2 regions of the Paenibacillus sp. FSL H8-0282 genome follow, and region 1 is predicted to be linked to the other one. Evidence: riboswitches for the same ligand, from Rfam matches in the RefSeq annotation. Region 1 holds a riboswitch; the other holds the start of a gene.
The links. Region 1 has a riboswitch for cyclic di-GMP ahead of NST94_RS04810 (glycosyl hydrolase). Riboswitches for the same ligand answer to the same signal wherever they lie in the genome.

Region 1 (3,426 bases):
AAGGAAAAAATAATAAACACCGGTAACATAGTAAACAACAATCTGTTTTTCTTATAATATTTACGCAAATAAATCCTCCTTTCGGTAGCTGTACTGCCTCCACAGGTGTTAAAAACATACCTGTTATCGGACAATCGTCTTCTGACCTAATGAGGACTATAGCTTAGTAGCTCTGCAATAACGCAGAGCCACTAAGGATCGACCTTTAATTTTCATCAATCAGGAGACATCCGGAAGAAAAAGTGCACTTGCTGGAACTGTCTCTTTAGCTTGACTAGCACTTTCCCACATCAAGCGGACTCTCGCATCGCCTTCATTCTCGTAATACTCCACCTTGATATCATATAGCTGGCCAGCCTTCAGCGTTATAATGCCCTTACGCTCAGTACCACTTTGCTTAGTCCAACTATCAATCACGGATTCCCCATTCACCCAGACACGGATACCATCATCTGAGGTAGTGTAAAATGTATATTGCTCATTATATAATGACTTAATTTTACCGCTCCAACGTATGGAGAACCGATCAATCCCGAGGGCGGCATCCGGCGAGCCTTGCCGCCAATTGAAATCGATTATTGCATCAGTTCTGTTAAGAGCTGCTGCTCCCGACAATTGCATGTTGTTGTAATACTCTCCTGCAAGCCCCTTCGCGAGAGGAATTGCTGCCTCCCCCTCTTCTTCAGAAGGTGCCGGCGCTGGTGCGGCGCTAGGTGTCGGTGCCAGACCAGTATTTAATTTATCTCTGGTCAGGGTATAGTTGCTATTCATAAATGTTTTGATTGTGTCTGCACTGTTATTCTCGTAAAGCATTTTTCCCCAGCTCATCATATACGTCCATTTACTTTGCGATTGCTGAAGCTTCTCCAGATTAGGCATTTCACCATTTTCCCCGATCGCAATCGGTTTGCCTGCGGCTAGACTCAATAAGCTGTCATAGTATTTTTGCTGGTAATCATTTTCGTATATATCTGCTGCCAGAATATCTACTTTATCAGCACCTGGATAAGTTAGCGCATAAGGATCTGACCAAACATTGGGAGCATTCGGACTCCACACCCATAACAAATTATTTAATTTATGAACGTTAACAAAACGGTCATACATAATATTCCATAGTTTAGAAAAGTTATTTTTCTTCCCCCACCAGAACCAGTTCCCGTTCATTTCATGATAGGGTCTCCAAAGCACCGGAACATTGGCATCGCGCAAGCTTTTTAAAGAGACGGCCACCTTATCAAGCTCAGCGATCAGATTGTTATATTGCTTGGTACCCGGTGTAACGTAACTATCGAACTCACTCTGGCTAAGTGTTTTTTTCACATTATCCCAGTCATAAGAGGTGCCCGGCAGGTTAGCATGAAAAGTCATAGCTACGATCCCGCCCGCTTTATTCCAGTTGATGGCGCTGTTCACCACATTTTGACGTTGCCAAGCCATCGTTGCTTCGGACTGGCCACTGATCGCACCCATTTCATAACCGTGAAGAGCCGCATATTGTCCGCTGGTTCCCTTCAGCATATTGTTAATTTCATCTGGACTTTCTAAATAGTCATGTTGACCGGCAATAATACCTTTTCCTGAGATCGAGTAAAAATAGTTAAGCAGCTTTACGGCTTCAGGTGAGGCACCTGGGGTAACTGGCGTTCCAGAATTTGAAGCAGCTATGACAACAGACGGCGAAATTCCAACAGCAAGCGGAAGTGCAGTCAGAAACAGGACGAGTGACAGAAATGCACCAAACAATCGATACGTACGGTAAGCTTTCAAAATAATCTCCCTTTCGGTAGCCAGGCTGCCACTCTTTCGAAGGCCCTATAGCTTTGCGTCCCTACCTTTCGATAGGTTTGCCTTTTCAATTTAAGAGAAATAATCTCTCTTACCGTAAGTATCGACGACAATTAATGATATATTTAGTGTTTTTATGACTTTTTTTGATAATTGAGTCAATTTACCTGTTTCAAGAAATTTTGAATTGGTTAAATAGATAGGTTAGACCTATGAAATGAATTGTTGTAGTTCTATATCATTCCAGTCTAAAGTAATACGTATGTTATCTTCTTCTACTAATTCAGACCCCGTCTGTACCTCTATAAACTCAACATCCGTCAAAGCAAGGATCGCGTGCTTCGTTCCTTCCGGTATACGTACCACGTCCCCAGCCTTCACATTATGTTTTTTCTCATTCAGCACAATACTTGCTTCGCCGCTGACGATTGTCCAAATTTCACTACGCTTGCGATGTAATTGATAGCTGATATTATTCCCCTCGGATATAAAAATCCGTTTGGTCAGCACTTCATTGCCTTCATCATATTTCACATAATCAATAACTTTGTAATGACCCCAACGGCGTTCCTCGTACATCGGTCTTTGTTCAAAGGTCTTCAGCACTTCTTTAATCCGTGGGCTCTCAGCTTTATGGGTAACTAGAATCCCATCCGGGCTAGCCGCAATGATCAGATCCTTCGCACCAATTACCGTAATCGGAATGTCCAGCTCATTAATCAAGCAAGTCCCCTCAGAATCCGCCGTCACAAAACCTTTTCCTACATGCTTGCTGCTCATTTCCTCTGTCAGCGTATTCCACGTTCCAAGATCCTTCCAGAATCCATCATACGGCTGCACCACAATATGTTTTTCTTTCTCCACCACTTCATAATCAAAGCTGATGGAAGACAATAGCTTATACTGCTTCTGCAATTCTTCATATCCTAAAGGCAACCCTTTACGCTGCAAAATATCTAACAAGTACCCTAAGCGGAAGGCAAACACTCCGCAATTCCACAAGGCATTTTGTTCGATGAGCTGTTCTGCTTGTATGCGGTCTGGTTTCTCTTGAAAGTGACTCACCTTCATAAAACCATTTTCCCCCGCCTCTTCGGTGGTAGGAATAATATATCCGTATTTCTCTGAGGCATGTTCAGGAACAACACCCATTAGAGCCAGATTTGCTCCACTTTCCAGCATGGTCTCCTCAAGCATAGCTATGGTATCGAAAAAGGATGCTTCTACATAAGGGTCAACAGGCAATATTGCTACCGTCTCCGCTGGAGAAACACCTGCCACTGAATAAAGATAGGTAGCTGTTAAGGCGATAGCCGGAAAAGTATCCCGACGCTCCGGTTCAACGATAATCGGCACATGACTTCCCAGTTGGCTTTGTATCATTTCTACTTGGCCGCGGCCGGTGGCCAGATAAGATGATTCTGCCATCCCTGCTTCCTCCAACTGTCTCCAGACACGTTGTACCATGGATTCTGGTTCACCTTGAGGGCTTTCAAGTACCTTTAGAAATTGCTTTGAACGTGAGTCGTTGGACAACGGCCATAACCGTTTACCTGAACCGCCTGATAGAAGTACCATTTTCATAGAATGAACCCTCCTTGAATTATGGAAATCGAGCATATTTGAATTGTTATCAAA
Region 2 (3,426 bases), 3.2 Mb from region 1:
CCTGTAATGCAGAGGACAGTTTCTTCAGGAGCTGCAACTTTTGCACCAATAGCCATGCCGATCGAATTACCCATGCAAGCAAAATACGCATCAAAAACAAAGCTGCCCGGTTTCTTAACCTTGTACCATTTTGCAGCGTGGAATCCATGACTTCCATCATCAACGAAAATTGAATTATTATAAGGGATCAAATCACTTAAAGTGCTCATTACGGAAGCAAGGGAAAGATTCTTGAGGGTTGGAAGCTCTTCTGAATAATCCGCATCGGCCAAAGCCTCACGTTTGGTGATTGTGCTTGGGTCAATATGATTTAGGCAGTGCACCAAATTATCGCGCAGGTCCCCAGTGACCGGTATCGTTTTGGACAATAGTATTTTTCCGACAAAGGTTGGATCAATATCAAATTGAATTAAAGTTGCTGGATGATTCTCCCGTTTAAGATTACAGATGGTCATATCACTTAAACGTGATCCAAGCACTATAAATAAATCGCTTTTATTCAATAAATCGTCCCCGTGGGTCGAACCGCCAACGCCAATAGGACCATGATAGAGTGGGTGATCCCAGACTATAGCCCCTTTTCCACCAGGAGATGTTACTACAGGAATATTAAAAGTTTCTGCGAGTTGAGCAAGCTCTTTATGTGCTCCGGAGCGGTTAATTCCTTTACCCGCAATAATCAAAGGATTCTTAGCAGCTTGAATAGCTTCGATGACTCTATCGATATTAGCTTGACTAATTAGAGACTCTCTTTCTGGGATTACTATATTGCATTCTTCCAATACTTCAGTTTGTACATCAAAAGGAATACAAAGATGAACAGGACCCCGTTTGGTCAGGGCCACAGAAATCGCATGATTAAAAATAGTACCAAAGTGATCCCCACGTTCAACCAATTTACTGAACAAGGTGGCAGGTCTGAACATATCAGCTAAATCAGCCAGAAAAGAGGTGGAGTCCTGACATTGAGGAATTCCAAGCTCTGTAATGGATTGGTGGCCGGTAATAAATAGGACAGGTAGGTTGTTAGCTTTCGCATGTGCTGCTGCTGTAAGCAGGTTAGTTCCCCCAGGACCCGAAGTACCAAATGCTACGCCTAGGTTACCCGTTTTCAGCGCATACCCTGCTGCTTCGAATCCGGAGCTTGCTTCATGTCTGCCGGGAATAAATTCAATACCGTAATCCACCATCTTTAGAACAATTGGACAAATGGATTTGCCAATGATCCCAAAAGAATGGGTGACTCCAAGGTTACGTAGTGCTTCCGCCATGTAATCTGCGACTGTCTTCAAAAGAAACACCTCACAAGTTTTTTGATATATATTAGTTATTAATCTACCGAATAGATACGATAGATCAATATACTCAAAAAGTAAAAACCTGTGCTCTATAGTAAGCACAGGTTGGTGGCATAAGGCACCGCTAAGACTGAACAATAGTTCAGCCGTCCTGGTTCCTCTGCAACCTGGCAATCATGGCCTCAAAAGAAAAAATGAGGCTGTAGATCCATGGTTTTGCGTCATCCTCTTTCGAGGATTTTGCCAATATTAATTTATAGTTGATAAGAATAATTTTCCTTTACAATATATTCCTCATTAATTTTTGTCAACATAATCCGCTAAAAAAACTCGAAATTTGACGAAAGTCTTGTCCAAGAGATGAAGTTTTACCTCGCGAAAAAAACTGCCACCTAAGACTCAGCTTAGGTGGCAGTTGATAGTTTTGAACTAGAATTTAAAGATATGAATGGTTTTTTGCAGATTAAATACGGCCTGGGTCATTTTTTCCGTTTCTTCTGCAACAGACTGCAGGGCATTAATCTGTTCATTCATAGCCGCCGATACCTCTTCCGTGCCAGCAGCAGTTTCTTCGGTGATTGCTGAGATATTCTCAATTGCACTGGAAATTTTCAAGGCACTTTCTAGCATAAGATCGCTCTCCGCAGAGAATGAAGAGATTTGCTCGGTAATGTACTGCACGCTTTGTACAATTTGTGCGAAAATATGGGCAGATTGAGTGATCATTTCATTCTGAACCTGCACAACCTCTTCATTGATGGCGATATTATCGATGGCTTGTTTAATATCTGACTCAATGCTGCGGACCAAGCCGAATACTTCTTTTGTGGATGCCGTAGATTCCTCAGCAAGCTTGCGAACCTCTTGAGCTACAACGGCAAAACCCCGACCATGCTCTCCGGCACGAGCAGCTTCGATGGAGGCATTCAGTGACAGCAGGTTGGTCTGCTCAGCGATCTCTGTGATGGTCTTGGTGATCATCGTAATCCCGCGGGCATTTTGTGAGAGAGCTTCAATAGTATCAGCCACTTTTTGTGTAGCCTCTATGTTTTTACGCATGCCTTCAGCCTGTGTATCTACGGATTGGCGCCCTTGCTCAACAAGTTCTAAGGTATGTATTGAACGTCTGTTCATTTCTTTGGTGGAGTTCGTATAATTGGATACTTTAGTTTCAATGTCTTTAATGGATTCTGTCATATCAGCGATATCCGTAGATATTTCATTTGCACCAAGAGCGAGCTCAGTAGAAGAAGAGGCTACTTGTGCCATGACAATTTTCAGGTTCTGGTTCTTATCTTCGATTCCGCGGCTTGCATCCATAACTTGACGGGTGATCTGCGATGCATCGGTCAAAATCTTCTTGAGCTTATCAATCATTGTGTTAAAGGAGCGGCTTACGTCACCCATTGAACCATTTTCGTCCGCTCTGCTAGTGAAATCACCCTTCGAAATACTGTGAGATACATTAGCAATATCATCAAAAGATGATGTAAGCGTTCTCTCCACGAAGCGAGCAACAGGTAAAGTCAGACCTGCAAGAACAACTACTAGTATAATTCCTACGAGAAATTGACCTAGAATCATTAACGTAACTAAGACAGGAATAGCAAACAGTGCGGCAACGAGGTAACATCCGGCAACAATTCTTTGTTTTAACGGAAGTTTGTGCATCCAGCTCATTGGTAAAATGTCCCCCTTATTAAATTTTATGTAATGGTGTTATTATAGGGGATTTATAGGTCATTGGTCTATAGAGAAGTGTCATAAATCTTCTTTAAGTAGTAGATATTTAGAATTCATGTCAAAATTCCTCATATATTGTGGAAATTGTTTTAATAGCAGACTTTACCATCCCTACTAGTTCGATAGGAGCTAAAACAATAACTGAAGGAGAGAAAGAGAGTACGATACGACAGGCAGATTCTATAGCATTAAACTCGGCCTCCACGTTCATCCACCCAGTATTAGCAGAGGGTTCTACTAAAGTTATAGTTACATATCTTTCACGTTGTAATTCTTTAAGAATAGACTCATTCACCTTTAAGTTCACTACATATTTTGGCAGTGCTGCTTTAAAAGCTAAAGTCGATTGTTCCCAGTAGCTTTTTAAATCAAAAGCCTCAGGTCT

Region 2: it holds a riboswitch for cyclic di-GMP, as region 1 does, so the genes downstream of both, NST94_RS20390 (thiamine pyrophosphate-binding protein) here and NST94_RS04810 (glycosyl hydrolase) in region 1, are expected to answer to the same signal.

What each region holds. Positions count from the first base shown of each region.
Region 1 is NZ_CP150146.1:1,125,152-1,128,577, reverse strand. Features, by position in the region: gene NST94_RS04815 (glycosyl hydrolase) at 1-68, opposite strand, end outside; gene NST94_RS04810 (glycosyl hydrolase) at 220-1,770, opposite strand; cyclic di-GMP riboswitch class I at 1,783-1,862, opposite strand; gene NST94_RS04805 (sugar phosphate nucleotidyltransferase) at 1,999-3,372, opposite strand.
Region 2 is NZ_CP150146.1:4,693,211-4,696,636, reverse strand. Features, by position in the region: gene NST94_RS20390 (thiamine pyrophosphate-binding protein) at 1-1,301, opposite strand, end outside; cyclic di-GMP riboswitch class I at 1,457-1,553, opposite strand; gene NST94_RS20385 (HAMP domain-containing methyl-accepting chemotaxis protein) at 1,728-2,978, opposite strand; gene NST94_RS20380 (YafY family protein) at 3,100-3,426, opposite strand, start outside.